Regions from separate parts of the Rossellomorea sp. FS2 genome, predicted to be linked through region 1. Evidence: riboswitches for the same ligand, from Rfam matches in the RefSeq annotation. Region 1 holds a riboswitch; each other region holds the start of a gene.
What was found. Region 1 has a riboswitch for S-adenosylmethionine ahead of ACNA6I_RS10325 (Na+/H+ antiporter NhaC family protein). Riboswitches for the same ligand answer to the same signal wherever they lie in the genome.
Positions count from the first base shown of each region.

Region 2: linked by a shared signal. The riboswitch ahead of ACNA6I_RS08270 (2,3-diketo-5-methylthiopentyl-1-phosphate enolase) and the one ahead of ACNA6I_RS10325 (Na+/H+ antiporter NhaC family protein) in region 1 are both predicted to bind S-adenosylmethionine.
Region 3: linked by a shared signal. The riboswitch ahead of ACNA6I_RS16815 (methionine ABC transporter ATP-binding protein) and the one ahead of ACNA6I_RS10325 (Na+/H+ antiporter NhaC family protein) in region 1 are both predicted to bind S-adenosylmethionine.
Region 4: linked by a shared signal. The riboswitch ahead of ACNA6I_RS21450 (5-methyltetrahydropteroyltriglutamate--homocysteine S-methyltransferase) and the one ahead of ACNA6I_RS10325 (Na+/H+ antiporter NhaC family protein) in region 1 are both predicted to bind S-adenosylmethionine.

Region 1 is NZ_JBLRVS010000003.1:84,783-89,018, forward strand. It holds gene ACNA6I_RS10320 ((S)-benzoin forming benzil reductase) at 1-255, shown strand, start outside; gene ACNA6I_RS10325 (Na+/H+ antiporter NhaC family protein) at 318-1,634, opposite strand; SAM riboswitch class I at 1,722-1,829, opposite strand; gene ACNA6I_RS10330 (hypothetical protein) at 2,049-2,651, shown strand; gene ACNA6I_RS10335 (DUF2187 family protein) at 2,779-3,051, shown strand; gene ACNA6I_RS10340 (YpbS family protein) at 3,176-3,430, opposite strand; gene cls (cardiolipin synthase) at 3,496-4,236, opposite strand, start outside.
Region 2 is NZ_JBLRVS010000001.1:1,582,342-1,586,577, forward strand. It holds gene ACNA6I_RS08255 (1,2-dihydroxy-3-keto-5-methylthiopentene dioxygenase) at 1-11, opposite strand, end outside; gene ACNA6I_RS08260 (methylthioribulose 1-phosphate dehydratase) at 26-655, opposite strand; gene ACNA6I_RS08265 (2-hydroxy-3-keto-5-methylthiopentenyl-1-phosphate phosphatase) at 652-1,314, opposite strand; gene ACNA6I_RS08270 (2,3-diketo-5-methylthiopentyl-1-phosphate enolase) at 1,314-2,525, opposite strand; SAM riboswitch class I at 2,588-2,689, opposite strand; gene ACNA6I_RS08275 (pyridoxal phosphate-dependent aminotransferase) at 2,739-3,923, opposite strand; gene ACNA6I_RS08280 (carbon-nitrogen family hydrolase) at 4,044-4,236, shown strand, end outside.
Region 3 is NZ_JBLRVS010000005.1:73,983-78,218, reverse strand. It holds gene ACNA6I_RS16825 (MetQ/NlpA family ABC transporter substrate-binding protein) at 1-155, opposite strand, end outside; gene ACNA6I_RS16820 (methionine ABC transporter permease) at 173-838, opposite strand; gene ACNA6I_RS16815 (methionine ABC transporter ATP-binding protein) at 828-1,841, opposite strand; SAM riboswitch class I at 1,912-2,016, opposite strand; gene ACNA6I_RS16810 (response regulator transcription factor) at 2,276-2,956, shown strand; gene ACNA6I_RS16805 (sensor histidine kinase) at 2,956-3,951, shown strand; gene ACNA6I_RS16800 (ABC transporter ATP-binding protein) at 4,042-4,236, shown strand, end outside.
Region 4 is NZ_JBLRVS010000007.1:412,890-417,125, reverse strand. It holds gene ACNA6I_RS21460 (beta-glucoside-specific PTS transporter subunit IIABC) at 1-412, shown strand, start outside; gene ACNA6I_RS21455 (6-phospho-beta-glucosidase) at 409-1,863, shown strand; SAM riboswitch class I at 1,945-2,054, shown strand; gene ACNA6I_RS21450 (5-methyltetrahydropteroyltriglutamate--homocysteine S-methyltransferase) at 2,128-3,252, shown strand; gene ACNA6I_RS21445 (EamA family transporter) at 3,293-4,180, shown strand.

The DNA.
Region 1 (4,236 bases):
GTGAGCCTGGAGCTATCCGGTTCAGGACGTGATCATAAGGTCATTTCCTTCAGCCCTGGTGTCATGGATACGGATATGCAGGGAGAAATCCGTTCCTCAGCGAAGGAAGCTTTCGCTGAAGTGGAAAAGTTCAAACGCTATAAGGAAGAAGGGACGCTTCGCAGTGCAGAAACGGTGGCAGATGCACTCGTCGGGCTGATCACGGGAACAGAAGTGGAAAGCGGCAAACTTTATCACATCAATGACCTTGTATGATCTGACAAAAAAAAGCCCCGGGCTCTGGTTGATACCAGCATCCCGGGGCTTTTCCTGTTGAATTATGATCGTACCGGCTCTGTAGAATGAGCTTTCCTGCGGGTGAAACGAGGCAGGGCGAATTTGATCGCCACCAGGCCACAAATGGCCGTCAAGATCGGGTAGAATGCATACGGAAGGATGCTCAGTGGCGAAATGCCGGCTGTTTCTGCTACGAGAAGCATCTGGGCACCGTATGGGATCAGACCCTGGACGGCACATGAGAAGATATCAAGGATACTAGCTGTCTTCCGGTTGTCCACTCCGTATTCATCACTGATCGATTTGGCAAGGGGCCCGGCAATGATGATGGAGATTGTATTGTTGGCCGTGCAAAGATTCGTGGAAGCCACGAGTCCAGCTGTAGAGTATTGCGCGCCTTTGGATGAACCGATCTTCCTGGTTACAAGATAGAGAAGCGCCTGGATTCCACCGTTATGACGGATCAGTTCCACCACTCCACCGATCAGGATGGATAGGAAGGCGATCTCGCCCATGCCGAGCATGCCATCGGCAATGCTGCCGAAATAGCTGGTCGGTGTGAAGCTTCCGTCGATGAATCCGATGATTCCTGATAGAAGGATGCCGCCGAATAAGACGGCAAATACATTCAATCCCGACAGGGCGCCGATGATGACGGCAAGATACGGAAGGATTTTCACGATGGAATAGCTTCCGGCGTCGACGGACGACTGGTTGCCGAGCGTCACGAAGAATAGCGCAATGATCGTGATGATGGCTGCAGGCAGGACAATGAAGAAATTGACTTTGAACTTATCCTTCATCTCTGTTTTCTGCGTGCGGACCGCCGCAATGGTCGTATCCGAAATGAAGGACAGATTGTCACCGAACATGGAGCCCCCGACAACGGTCGCCATGGCAAGAGGAAGGGAGATATCCGTTCCTGAGCTGATTCCTACACCGATAGGGGCAAGGGCCGCAATCGTTCCCATGGAAGTTCCCATGGCGAGTGAGATGAAGGCGGCGATCACAAACAGTCCGACAATCAAAAGATTTTCCGGGATGACGGAAAGAGCAAAGTTGACCGTTGAATCAACGGCTCCCATTTTTTCAGCCACACCCGAGAAAGCGCCAGCCGATAAGAAGATCAAGACCATGATCATGATATCGAGGTTACCCGCTCCTTTGGCGAAGCGTTCAACCTTCACATTGAGGCTGTCCTTCCGGTTCATGGCCAGCGCCACGACAGCAGCGATGATGATCGCCACGAGTACGGGGAAGGAATAGAAGTCCCCTGAAATGATACCTGCCCCAAGGAACAGGGCAACGAATATGAGTAATGGTAATAATGCCAGTAGATTGCCTTTTTCCTGATTCATGTTGTGCACTCCTTTTAGATGATATGTTGCGCATAAAATAAAAAACCTCTTCAAATAAGAAGAGGTTTCCATGAAAACGAAACACCCTTCTTATCTTTCAAGCCGGTGGCTTGCTGGATGTGGCACAGCACTCGTTTGGTTGAGTCCGCTGCCGAGACATCATAGGGCCAGTCCCTCCGTCTCTCTGGATAAGAAGATTTTACGTTATGCAGTTATGTTTAAGATACTTACATACTTTAATGGGTTTCATCCTAAATGTCAAACGGGAAAATTTTCATTTTCCTTAAGCAAACGCATTCAAATTTTCATGATGAATTCCGTCGTTATTTGAACTGGAATAAATCAGATGCTATAATCAGTTAATGGAAAAATAAGGGGGTGGAAATCCCTCAGCACAACGGGAGAGGTGACCTTATGAAGAAGCGATATTGGCTGCTGGCAGTGGGTATGTGTCTGTTACTGGTGGGGTGTTCTCAAGGGAAGGGAAATGGTTCATCGAAGTTGACGTTGGAACCGTATGACCTGAGTGATAAGGAAGAAAAGGTGGTTGCCGCTACAGGGAGAGGTTCCATGTTCTTCTTTACCCTGGATGGAACCTTGGCGAAGGATATGGATCTTGAAAGGACCATAGAAGTGTATGAAAAAGGGAAGCTCGTAAGCGATGAGCCGTTTCAATACGACGAAGAAGCGAAAAAATATAAACACTCCCTGAACTCCTTCGGCATGGAAAGCTCTGAAAAGGATCTGAAGATCTTTAATGGGAGCGAGAGCGCCTTCATCACTATGGACGAAGACCCCATACCTGAAGAAAGTGGAAGCATTGCATCCTCCTTGTTGACAGAGAAAGTGGAGCTCAAGAAAGATAAGCCTGTGTATATTTACGGAATGGCTACTTCTAAAAACAACGGGGATTCCGTAGGTATTGGATTGGAAGATGGGAAACCTGTCGGTAGCTTCAAAAAATCCGACAAGGCCTATATCTATAAAATCACCCTGGTGGACCGTAAATCTGAATAATTTTCAGAATAAAGATTATTTTATTAGAATAATAGGTTTTAAATCTTTTGACTGGTGGTACAAGAAAGATATATATCACATATAGGATTCGAGCGTTATCAACTTTCATGTAAAAGGGGAGTCTATTATGGATAATACCTTCGTCTACTCAAAAGAATATGCCAACCTTGGCGACATTATAGAATTCAAAAGGAAAAAGCACGTCCTGCAAGGCGTCGTGACGACCCTAAGGGAGAACACGGTCATCGTGCGCATGGATAAGGAGTCAGCGATGAAACTGGACCTTCCCGATGATCAAACCGTGGTTGCCCATAAGAACTATGCCGTCATCGAGCGTGCTGAAAACGGCACGAATCCCGTCTTTGTCTACGATGGCTGGAACAGTGCGCTGAAGGCGTAAATAGTATATAAGAAAAATCCCCCGGCGCTAAAATGGGCGTCCGGGGGATTTTTTTGAGTTGTTCAGGTGATAAGGTGAAGCATGCAGGAAGATGGCTGTGCAGGTGGTTCACCTTCCCCCCGGTTCATCTCCGGTTTGCGTACTCCCTCACCATTTCTTCCGTCACGGTCTTGCGCTGGGGTACGACGCCCTGCCTTGCAAGGGCATTGATCTCCTGGGTGATGTGATTGATGCGGTCGGTGGTGAATGGCTTGCCGGCTTCGCATAATGTAAGGGCTTCTTCGATGGCCTGTTCCCTCGATTCATCAAGCTTCATGAACTCCTTCACGAGGCTGTGCTGCTTGCTTGAATGCTTTGTGATGTCCTTGTGTACGCTCATGCCCTCATCCCTCTTTCGATTGGTATATGTCTCATTATGCTTGTTTTTCGCAGCGGTGGCAATGGTTACAGGATCGGGGAGAGGAGCCGGGATATGGACTCCTTGAATTTGATCATGAGCGGACGGCGGTGATAGTCCTCGAGGGTCAATTCCCTGCTCAATTTCCTGTCTTCCATGAAGGAGCGGCTGAGCTCACGTGAAAGCTTCCGGTCATACAGGAAGGCGTTCACCTCGAAGTTCAGGCGGAAGCTCCTCACATCGATATTGGCGGTGCCGACCGATGAAAGTTCATCATCCACCACGATCGTCTTCGCGTGGATGAAGCCGTTATCGTAAATGAAGATCCTGGCCCCGGCTTTCAATAATTCCCCCACATACGAGTAGGTCGCCCAGTAAACAAACATGTGATCTGGCTTGTTCGGGATCATGATCCGGACGTCCTTCCCGGTCAGTGCAGCGATCCGAAGCGAATCGAGGAGGCTTTCATCCGGGATGAAATAGGGTGTCTGGATGTAGATCGAGTGCTTGGCCGATGAGATCATCTTCAAGTATCCGTTCTTGATCTGCTCCCATTCTGAATCAGGGCCGGAGGTGACGATCTGGATTCCCGTCGAACCGCTGAAGGAAGCGGTCGGGAAATATTTTCCTTCATAGGAGATCTTCCTTGACTTTGTGGCCTGGTTCCAGTCCAGGATGAAGCGTGTCTGCATGGCGAGGGAGGCGCTGCCGATCACCCGGAGATGCGTGTCCCTCCAGTAGCCGAACTTTGGATCCAAGCCGAGGTATTCATCTCCGACGTTGAAGCC
Region 2 (4,236 bases), on a different contig from region 1:
ATCGTCGTCATGATTTTTCCTCCTTTTATAGTTGAAGTGGAACAATGGATTTTAATGATAAGAGAGACAGCTGATATTGAAATAGGAACTCACATGCTTCGAGAAGCTTTTTCGCTTCGAAACCGCTCCGTCCCCAAACCGTGATTCCGTGATTCCGGATCAGGACGGCACCGGCATCTTCTGTCACATGATGGGAGAAGGCGCTCGCAAGGGTTGGAATATCAGCATGATTCGGGATGATAGGAAGGATAAGTTCATCCTCTTGCCCCCATTTCCCAAACGCTTTGATCAATTCCTGATTTATGAAGGTGATCTCCCCCTGATCCCCGTAGAGCTCACTGATCACATTATTGGCTACGGTATGCACATGAAGGGAACAGACTGCCTGTGACCTTTTGAAAATATGCGTGTGGAGGAGGGTTTCTGCCGAGGGCTTGAGAACCGTTTCCTCCAGTGGATTCCCATCCAGGTCAACGAGTAGGAAATCCTCCGCCGTCCTTTTCCTCTTATCTTTTCCGCTGGCGGTCACGAGGAAAGCACCGGGGACCGATCCAACCTTGATGGCCAGGTTCCCTGAAGTGCCCATGAACCAGTCACGCTCCCCCAGTTCCCCCTTGATAGCGGACAGCTCTTCCCATTCTCTTTGATAGCTCATGCCTTCACCCCTTCCTTCAGTACTTTAATGCACTCATGGAATGTGTCGAATGGAGTATGGGGAATTCCCAATTCACGGCACGTGTCGGCAAGATAGTCCCTTGCAAGCACCTTGTCTGTCACTTTCGCCATTTCAAGGTCTGTCACAGAGTCTCCTATGGCGATCACTTCTGCCCCCTCCGGTATGGAAAGGGAGCGGAGAACGGACGGTTTGCAACATCCACATCCTCCGTTTCCGCATTGCCCATCACAAGGATAAGGCCAATTGATCGAAATGGAGGGACCACTGAAATCCGCTTCGTTACAGTAGATTCCTGAAAACGGTCCATATCCGTCCAGGAGGGGGCGGACAAAGAAATCGATCCCTCCACTCACGATATATAACGGGATTCCTTCCTCTTTCGTAAATTGAACAAAGTCCCCGAATCCCTCTCTGATGGTCGCCGTATGCAAGAGGTAGTCCACGAGCTCATCTTTTTGTCGGGAAGGCAGGAGGGAGAACATCTCCCCCACCCCTCTCTCGATCGACATCGTCCGGTCAAGTATGGCATCTTTGAGCCCCTCCCATTCCGGAGGTGCAAATTGCTTCATGAGGGAGATGATATTATCGGTTTTCGTGATCGTTCCATCAAAATCACACAGGATGATCCGCTCCGTCATCAGCCCTTCCCTCCCTTGCTCCACAAGCTTAGAGCGACTCTCAGTTCGTCACCATGGGCTTCTTCAAGGGGAATTCCCGCTTTCACCGCGTCAATTGCCTGTCGGAAGGCGAGCCCTCCGCTTTCAGCGCCTCCGGGATGACCGTGGACCCCGCCGCCGGCATTGATCACACACTCTTCACCAAAATCTTCCACAAGGTGTGGTACTAGTCCTGGATGGATGCCTGCCGATGGGACAGAGAATGTCTTTTTGAACGGGGAAGGCTCATCCGTAAGCTCTCTACTGATGGCCAGTACTTGATCTTTCTCCAGTGCCACACTTCCATACGGTGAAGGAAACAGAGAAAAATCCGCCCCCGTCATCCGCAAAAATTTCCCCAGCCACAAGGAATAGGCGACTCCGTGATGGGGAGCCTGGGCAACGGCACCTGAAAAGGCAGGGTGTGCCATGAGGGGGAGTCCGATGTTATCATCTTCCCTGAGTTCCTGGAGGACATCGAGAGAATAGGAAAATACGTTGAATAGCAGGGCATCCGCTCCTAGTTCCCGTGCTTTTCTTGCCTTATCCCGTAGCTCCGACGTCCGTCCGGTCAGATTTACCGCATAGAGCGTCCGTTTACCTGTTTCGTCCCGTACCTCATCGAGGATCCGCCTTCCGTTTTTCACACGCTCTTCAAACGGTGTCAGGGGGTTATCAAAAAGGATTTCATCATCCTTCACCAAGTCCACGCCTCCGAGTGCTTGGGCACGAAGCTGATCTTCCAGATAAGCAAGATCCCTCCCGATCACTCCCTTGAAGATGCTCATGAGAAGCGGGCGATCCTTCACGCCGGTCAGCTCCCTGATCCCATCGATCCCGTACCGTGGTCCGGGGTAGTGACGGTTCAGATCGTCACTGAATTCGAGATTGATAAGCTTTACTTGACCATCCAGAGACAGTTTCCCGAAGACCGTGGTCAAGATCGCAGGGATGTCGTTGGAATAATTCCTTCCTGGATAGGCTATCGAGATCTCTCCCAGCCCCTCACCCGCTTCTTCGTTGATGGAAACGACCTTTCCCTTGTATTTCAAAAGCTGTTCTTGTTCAAGCTGAGGAAGATCGGTCCACGATCCCACCGTCAGTCCAAGGGCTATGCCTTCCGCCTTTTTTTCGAAAGACCCTTTCGGCCCAGGCAATCTATACGTTGCAATCACTTCGCTCATGTTCTTCATACCTCCTTCATCAATCAAAAAAAGCCCCTTCTGATAAGAAGAGGCTTTTATTCCATCACTCTATCTTATCTCCCAGCTTCTGCTGCAAGAATTAGCACCGTGCTCGTAATGAGTCGGTTGCCGGGCTTCATCGGGCCAGTCCCTCCGCCTGCTCTTGATAAGAATCTATTCATTTGGTTTCCAGTAGGATTATTGCATCGATCGGGATTCCTGTCAATCCCTTTTGTCGAACAAATGTAAATTTTCAATCCTTTTCACAGCTTCCTGAAGCCTTTCCTCACTGGTAAGGAGACCTACCCGGACATACCCTTCCCCGTGATCCCCGAAGCCGATGCCAGGCGCCACGGCTACATGGGCCTTTTCAAGGAGTAGGTTCGAGAATTCCATCGACGTGAAGCCTGCCGGCACTTTGAGCCAGGCGAAAAATGAGCCTTCCGGTGCATCCACATCCCAACCGATGGATCTCAATCCACCGATGAGGGCATTCCTTCTGCTTTCATAGGTTTCAAGCTGCTCCTGGACGCATTCCTGCGGTCCGAGGAGCGCGGTCACCGCTGCTTCCTGAATGGCACCAAAGAGGCTTACATACATATGATCCTGCATGAGATTGATGGCTTCAATCACACTCTCGTTCCCGACGGCAAATCCTACACGCCATCCCGCCATATTGTACGTTTTGGAAAGAGTATAGATTTCAATGCCGACATCCTTAGCTCCATCTGTTTCAAGGAAGCTATTGGGACGCTTGCCTTCAAAGCCGATTGCCCCATAGGCAAAATCGTGTACCACACAGATATCATGGCTACTTGCCAATTTTACCGTTTCCTCAAAAAAGGCTGGCGTGGCTACTGCTCCCGTGGGGTTATTCGGATAATTCAGGAACATAAGCTTGGATCCGTCGAGTTCTGCTTCACTCAACCGGCTGTAATCGGGGAGAAAATCATTTTCCTCAAGCAGCGGCATCAGCTTCATCTCCGCTTCTGCAAGTGCCACCCCGGATAGATAATCAGGATACCCCGGGTCCGGAACCAGCACGGATTCACCCGGATTCACCAGGCACTGCGGGATCTCCACGAGACCCGCCTTCCCCCCGAAGAGAATGGCTACTTCTTTGTCAGGATCCAGTTCCACCCCGTATTCCCTTTTATAGAAAAGCGCTACCGCCTCTTTGAAAGAGGACATCCCCCTGAAAGGAGAATAGCGATGATTCAATGGGTTTTCGGCCGCAGCCTTCAAACTCTCCACGATATGTTCAGGCGTGGGCCTGTCAGGGTTACCCTGCCCTAGGTTTATGACATCATGGCCTTCGTTCATAACCCGTTGCACGTTGGAGGTCAATTCAGCGAAAAATTGCTTTGGGAGCGAATCGAGGCGATCCGCAAATGGGAATGTTTTCATCTCTTCACCTTCTGAATGTTCAAATATTCTTCACTTTCAAATTCTAGCTACAAATGATATAACGGAAAATAACGAATGTAAAGTAAAATCTTACAATTACCTCCGAAAGGTGCTGATCATATGACTAAGATCGGACTCGCACAAATGGACATCCGGTATGGAGACCCTGAAACCAACTACACAGAAGCAGAGAAATGGTTCGTGAAAGCAGATAGGGAACAATGCGACATCCTTGTCTTCCCCGAACTTTGGACAACGGGCTATGACCTTAAGAGGATAGAGGAAATAGCTGATGAGAACAGTGAGAAGACGA
Region 3 (4,236 bases), on a different contig from region 1:
CCAGGCTTGATGGCTTTTGTCACCATATCGCTATATGGTCCGGTTGTCGCTCCGATGGTGATATCTTTTTCATCTTTTTTGTCGCTGCTGTTGCCGCATGCCGCCATGAGGCTGACTGCGATGGCAAGGCCGAGTAGTAATGTCCATTTCTTCATTGTGTTTCCTCCATTATCTATCGTTTGTCTACTGCTTTGGCGAAAATGTCGCCGGCATATTGGATGACTTGTACAAGACAGATCAGGACGACGACCGTCGTGAACATGACGGTGTTGTCATATCGGTAGTATCCGAACCGGATGGCAAGGTCACCGACTCCTCCCCCGCCGATCGTACCTGCCATGGCGGAGTAGGCGATGAGGGAGATCGCCGTGATGGTGACGCCTTGGATGACCGCCGGTTTGGCTTCCGGAAGAAGCACGTCCTTGATGATCATCCACGGGCTTGCCCCGACCGATACAGACGCTTCGATGACGCCCTTGTCAATTTCCTTCAGGGCGGTTTCGACGATCCGCGCGAAGAACGGAATCCCAGCGACGGATAGGGAGACAGAAGCCGCAGTCGGTCCGATCACATCCCCTGTGAGGAACTTCGTCAGGGGAAGGAGCGCCACCAGAAGGATGATGAACGGGATCGACCGGACCATATTCACAATGAATCCGACGATTGATTTCACGAAGCGGTTTTCGAGGAACAGCCCCTTATCCGTGGTGAAAAGGAGCACTCCGAGAGGAAGTCCGATGACAACGGCAATCAACAGGGAGATTCCCACCATATACAACGTTTCTAAAAATGCCTGATTCAGGTCCGGCAAGATATCAATGATGGCTTCAGGCAGCATCTTCAAGCACCTCCAGACTTTGTGTGCGCTGGGTGATGAACTCGATCGCGGCATCGATCTCGGCACGTTCTCCGATCAGTTCCATGATGAAGATACCGAGTGGCACTTCCTGGATGTATTCGATCTTCCCGTGAAGGATATTCCCTTTCACGTGGTACCGCTGGAAGACATCGGATACGACGCTTTCTTCTGCAATGGAGCCTTTGAATTGGATCTTGATCAAGGTTCCTTTCCTCGCTTTCGCCAAGTGATCCGGCAGATCGAACTGAAGGATCGTCTCGATGAACTGCCTGGTCAGGGGCTCCTTCGGATTCGAAAAGAGGTCATATACGGGACCTTCTTCAATGATCCGTCCATCCTGCATCACGGCCATGCGATCGCAGATCTCCTTGACGACTTCCATCTCATGGGTGATGAGGACGATGGTCAGTCCGAGCTCTTCGTTCAGCTTTTTCAATAATTTCAGGATCGACCTTGTGGTATTCGGGTCGAGGGCGGATGTTGCTTCGTCGCACAGAAGAACGGATGGATTGTTCGCAAGCGCCCGGGCAATGCCGACGCGCTGCTTCTGGCCTCCGCTCAGCTGAGCGGGATAGGCATCTGCCTTATCCGATAGACCCACCATGGCGAGAAGCTCTTCCACACGCGGCCGGATCTCGGCCTTTGGTACCTTGGCCGCTTTCAGGGCGAATGCCAGATTGCCGTAGACCGTCTTTGCTTTGATCAGGTGGAAGTGCTGGAAGATCATACTCGTCTTCTGCCTTGCCGACCTGAGCTCGCGCGGAGACAGCTTCGTAAAGTCCAATCCGTCAATGATGACTTCTCCAGAAGTAGGTCTCTCCAACAGATTCAAGCAGCGGATGAGGGAGCTTTTCCCTGCTCCGCTATACCCGACGATTCCAAAGATTTCACCCTTTTCAATCTTGACGGAAACGTCATTGACGCCGATCACTGTTTGTTTTTTCGTTTTATACTCTTTCACAAGATGGTTGATCTCGATCATTGCGCTTCACCTCTTATTTCCAATAAAAAATGCCTCTTTCAGCTGAAAGAAGCATCGCATATCGATCATCGACTTATCTCTCAGAATGAAAAACATCCTGCAGGAATTAGCACCGTTCCATATGGAGGTTGCCGGACGTCATAGGGCCTGATCCCTCGGTCGCTCTTGATAATTTGAATACTATATAATTTTAGAAGATTTCATCTAAAGAGATATTAATGGGTATTTGGTTGGGTGTCAACTGCCATCCCTACCTACGGAAGCCATGTAAGCGCTACCTTTACTTTAAGATTAGGCTTAAAATTTTTTTGGTCCTTTCAAAATGTTTGCTCATTTTCGCCAATGAATGGTCCCTCTTCATGCTGCCACCACTTTGACGAAGCCTTTCATTTTCCATATGATAGGCTTACATCATCATTGATCCGGAGGTCACTATGAACATTCTATTAGTAGAAGACGATAAGACGATCGCAGCAGGACTCGAATACTCCCTGCAGAACGAGCAATTCGGCACATTTGTTTGCCATAATGTCGCTGCCGCTGAGGACATGATCAACACCCGCTGGACAGAGATCGATCTGTTCCTATTTGACCTGTCCCTTCCCGACGGCAGCGGCTATGACCTGTGCTCCCTTGTGAAAAAAAAGAGCGATAAACCGGTGATCTTCCTGACGGCCATGGACGAAGAAGTCAATGTGGTCATGGGGCTCGATATGGGGGCAGATGATTACATTACAAAGCCATTCCGTGTCAGGGAGCTCCTGTCGCGGATCAAATCAGTCCTCCGACGCTATGACAAGCAGACGCCGGCCCATTTCACACTCGGCGACATCAGGGTCCTGCCGGCTGAAGGCAAAGCATATAAGGGCAGCGAAGAAATCCAACTGACTGCCCTTGAATACCGTCTTCTTCTCATCTTCGCCCAGCATAAGGATCAGGTTCTCACACGTGCACAGCTCCTCGAGAAAATCTGGGATGTGGCAGGCGATTTCGTCAACGATAACACCCTTACCGTCTACATCAAACGGCTCCGCGAAAAACTCGAAGACGATCCGCAGAAACCGGTCATCATCAAGACGATCCGCGGAATGGGCTATAAGGCAGGCGACCGCTGATGATGAGGAATAAAGAAATACGGCTGTTCCTTGTGACGGTCGTGATCATCGCGGGCATCGGCATCCTTTGCACGTTTTACATAAGTCGATTAGCGCCCCTGATCACGGCGGTCACCTCCCTCCTGCTCATCGCATGCTTCATGCTTTACACTGCATGGCGCTACCGTGAGATCGGGAAGCTTTCGAACTACCTTCGAAAGATATCAAATGGAGACTACTCCCTGGATGTCCGTGACAACCATGAAGGAGAGCTCAGCATCCTGAAGTCCGATATGTACAAGGTGACGCTCCGATTATCAGAAAACAGCTCACGCCTCCAGGAAGACAAGCTTAAACTGACCGATGCCATCTCGGATATCTCCCATCAGCTGAAAACGCCCCTCACTTCCATGATGGTCATGTCCGACCTATTGAGGGACCCCGGCTTGGATGAAGGAAAGCGCCGGGAATTCACACGCCGTATCCAGGTCCAGCTTGAACGGATCGAATGGCTCGTCTCCTCCCTTTTGAAGCTTTCAAAGATCGATGCGGGAACGGCACGTTTCAAGAAGGAAAAGGTGGACGTACGTACCCTCATACAGGACGCCGTCGACCCTCTTCTCATCCCCATGGACATCAAGGGTGTCACACTCCAGCTTGAAGGCGAACCGGCCTCTTTTGTAGGCGATGCGAACTGGACGAAGGAAGCCATCATCAATATCTTGAAAAATAGCATCGAGCACTCAGCAGAAGGCGGGCTCATCACGATTACATCACAAGAAAACGCCCTTTTCACCGAACTCAGAATCTCCGATGACGGGAAAGGGATCTCGAAGGAAGACCTCCCCCATATCTTCAAGCGCTTCTACCGGGGAAAGAATGCATCGGAAGACAGCGTCGGAATCGGCCTTGCCATGGCCTACAGCATCATGAAGAACCAGGACGGTGACATTGAAGTATCAAGCAGCCCTGCGGGAACGACCTTCTCACTAAAAATCTACAAACATACCATCTAACCAGGTGACAGAATTGTCACTTTCATAGTCACAGAGAAGTCATTTTAGGCAGATATACTAAAAGCATCAACCAACTGGAGGTACAATTTCGTGAATATCTTACAAATTGAAAATCTGTCTAAAGTGTACGGAAAAGGGGAAACGGCGGTCAAAGCACTCGATAATGTTTCGTTCACAGTGAAACAAGGGGAATTCGTCGTCATCATCGGACCGTCGGGTTCTGGAAAATCGACGCTACTTCACATGCTCGGCGGAGTCGATCGTCCAAGCTCGGGACGCGTCCTC
Region 4 (4,236 bases), on a different contig from region 1:
TGCCGCCTTCTCTACAGAAGCCCTTGGAAAAGGAGTCGCCATCCTTCCGACAGAAGGCAAGCTGTACTCTCCGGTCACGGGTGTGATTGGCACCTTGTTCCCATCGAAGCACGCCGTCGGGATTGTAGGAGACGATGGAGCAGAGATCCTCGTCCATGTGGGTCTCAACACCGTCCAGCTGAATGGTGAGCATTTCACCGCACATATCGCCCAGGGGGACCGCGTCGAAGCGGGTCAGCTCCTTGTGGAATTCGATGTGAAGGCGATCCAGGAAGCCGGGTATGACCTGTCCACGCCGATCGTCGTGACCAATACGAATGAATTCATGGACGTCCTCTCAGAAGAACCGGGGGACATCAAAGCAGGAGCACGCCTGCTATCTTATATGAAAGAAAAGGAGCGAGTGTCATGACAACGACTACATTTCCAAAATCCTTCCTTTGGGGAGGGGCCATTGCAGCAAACCAAGCAGAAGGAGGATACCGCGAAGGCGGGAAGGGGTTGACCAACGTCGACCTCCTTCCACGCGGTGAAGAGAGATTCTCCTATATGAAAGGGAATATCCCACACCTGGAACTTCAAGATGACCTTTACTACCCGTCACATGAAGCCATTGATTTTTATCATCGCTACAAAGAAGATATCAAGCTGTTTGCCGAGATGGGCTTTACATGCCTTCGGGTGTCTGTATCTTGGGCAAGGATCTTCCCGAACGGGAACGACGCTGAGCCGAATGAAGAAGGATTGACATTCTATGAAAACCTCTTCGCAGAGCTCAGAGCGAACGGAATCGAACCCGTTGTAACCATCGCCCATTTCGATGTACCTGTCCATCTGATTGAAACGTTCGGAAGCTGGAAGGGCCGTGATCTCGTCGAATTCTACGAAACGTATGCCCGCACTCTTTTCAATCGTTTTAAAGGAACCGTGAAATATTGGATGACGTTCAATGAAATCAATATGCTTTTCCATCTGCCTTTCCTTGGGGCAGGAATCGTGTTCAAAGAAGGTGAAAACCGGGATCAGGTCCTCTATCAGGCTGCTCATCATCAGCTTGTCGCTAGTGCCCTTGCCGTGAAGGCACTCCATGAGATCGATCCGGAGGCACAGATCGGGTGCATGCTGGCCGCAGGTGTCACGTATCCGTACTCCTGTAATCCGGAAGATATCTGGGCGGGAATCGAACGTAATCGCGAATCCTACTTCTTCATCGACGTTCAGTCCCGTGGAGCGTATCCGGGCTATGCGAAGCGCTTCTTCCGGGAGCAGGAGTGGGATCTCCAGATGGAAGAAGGAGATGAAGACATCCTCAAGGCTCATACGGTGGATTACATCGGATTCAGCTATTACTCCAGCCGCACGATCAGCCGTGATCCCGAAATCCTCGGGAAGATGACGGCAGGCAATGTGTTCCCTTCGGTCAAAAATCCTCATTTGAAAACATCGGAATGGGGATGGACGATCGATCCAAAAGGGATCCGGATTACGGCCAATCAATTGTATGATCGCTATCAAAAACCATTATTCGTCGTGGAAAACGGCCTCGGAGCCATCGACGAGCCCGGCGCAGATGGGGAAATCAACGATGCCTATCGAATCGATTATCTCTCAGCCCATCTCCGCGAGCTGAACGAAGCAATCAAGGACGGAGTCCAACTGCTGGGCTACACATGCTGGGGACCGATCGATATCGTCAGCGCCTCAAGCGGCGAAATGAAAAAACGTTATGGCTATATCCATGTGGACAAAGACAACGAAGGCAATGGCACCCTCAACCGTTCTAAGAAGGCCAGCTTCGACTGGTACAGACAGGTGATCGAGACGAATGGAGCGTCATTGGAGAACGAAACCGTCAAAAGTTGAGCGGTTAATTTCCCTCATCCCATTGACAACAGGAGCTAAATCCTGAATAATTATTATATTGAGAAAATTAAATAGCGATATTCCTTATTAAGAGTGGTGGAGGGACTGGCCCTGTGAAACCCGGCAACCGCTGTTCAAACTTGAACAGAATGGTGCTAAATCCTTGAACGAGATTCGTTCGGAGATGAGGAAGAGACGAGAATCATAAGGCTCTTCCTTTTACCGGGAAGGGCCTTTTTATATGAAAAAAGGGAGAGGATTCAGATGACACACGTACAGACAAAAGGTAAGAAAGCAATAAAAGCCCCGTTCCGGGCAGATCAGGTGGGCAGCCTGCTGAGGTCGGAGCGGATCAAGGAAGCACGCGAACGGAGAGGGAATGGAGAGCTATCCGCAGCTGAACTCCGACGAATCGAGGATGAAGAAATCATCCGCATCGTCGACAAGCAAAAGGAAATCGGCCTCCAAGTCGTGACCGATGGTGAATTCAGGAGGGCGTGGTGGCACTTCGACTTCCTTGAAGGTCTCGATGGCGTCGAAGGATATGAATCGGACCAGGGGATCAAGTTCCATAACACGACGACCAAGGCACGTGGCATCAAAGTGACGGGAAAAGTGGACTTCACGGATCATCCGATGCTGAAAGACTATGAATTCCTTCATGGCATTGCAGGCGATCACACTGCCAAGATGACGATTCCGAGTCCAAATATGCTTTTCTTCAGGGGGAAAATTGAAACGGACGTATACGGAGATGACTTGGAGGCATTCCATCGGGATGTAGCCGAAGCCTACAAAAAGGCGATCCGTGCTTTCTACGATGCAGGCTGCCGCTATCTGCAGCTCGACGATACGGCATGGTCGGTATTCTTCTCGAAACAGGGACATGAGCAGATCAAGGCATTTGGCCGCGAACCCGACGAACTCAGGGAATCCTTCGCCCGTACCATCAATGAGGCTGTGAAGGATCGCCCAGAGGACCTTGTCGTGACCATGCATATTTGCAGGGGGAATTTCAAATCGACATGGGCAGCTGAAGGCGGATATGAAGCGGCTGCCGAAACCATTTTCGGCGGGCTCGACCTCGACGGGCTATTCCTGGAGTTCGATGATGAGCGTTCCGGAGGCTTCGAACCGCTACGCTATGTGAAGAATCCGAATCTCCAGATCGTCCTCGGTCTTGTTACGTCCAAGCATGGAGATCTCGAGGCGACGGAAGACATCGAGGCACGGATACAGGAAGCTGCACGCTATGTGGACATCAACCAGCTCTGTCTCAGTCCCCAATGTGGATTCGCTTCAACCGAAGAAGGAAATCTGCTGACCGAAGCAGAACAATGGAAGAAGCTGCAACACGTGATCGCCATTGCCGATCGGGTGTGGGAATGAGGTTCCCATTCAGCCAGTAATCAATTAGGAGAGGGTTTCATTGCGGATACAGTATGCTCTGTTTATCCTCCTGGCAGCCATGCTGTGGGGAACAACGGGGACGGTGCAGGCATTGGCTCCTGAAGGCGTCCATCCGATTGCCATCGGAGCGGTGCGCCTGGCCATAGGAGGCTTGTTCCTCCTTCTATTATCCTTGGGAAAAATACATTGGAGAGGGTGGCCCTTGAAAGGAACCGTGGCGGCCGCTCTTTGTATGGCACTCTATCAGCCTTTCTTTTTCTCGGCAGTCAGCATGACGGGGATTGCGATCGGGACCGTGATCGCCATCGGAAGCGCCCCGGTCATAGCAGGACTCCTTGAATGGGGAATAAAAAGGAATGTCCCCCAAGCTTCCTGGTGGGCCTCCACCGCCCTGGCCATCGCAGGCTGCATCCTTCTGTTCACGAATAGAGGATCGGTCGTTGCCGACCCGCGCGGCATCCTCCTCGCACTGGGGGCGGGGGCTTCATTTGCCGGGTACACCATGATCAGCGGAACCCTTGTCAATAGAAGGGAAACACTTCCCGTGGTCGCTGTCGTGTTCATGCTGGGTGCATTCTTCCTCACGCCCTTCCTCTTCCTCTATGATCTATCGTGGCTTATGGAGGTAAGGGGAGCCGGGGTTGCCCTGCATCTCGGGGTCGTGGCAACAGGACTTGCCTATCTTCTCTTTGCACGTGGACTGGTGAAGGTGCCTGCCTCAACCGCCGTGACGCTCTCCCTCGCCGAACCCCTCACCGCCACCATGCTCGGGGTCTTTCTGATCGGCGAATCCCTTGATGCCCTGTCATGGTTGGGCGTCGGTCTCCTCCTTCTAGGGATCATGTTATTAGTGGGGAAACAGGGAGTGGAATCGGATAAAGATAAAGAACAAATGAGATCAGCTTAGGCTGGTCTATTTTCTATTAGAAACACTAATCGACAGAAATTACGAAAAAATTTAAT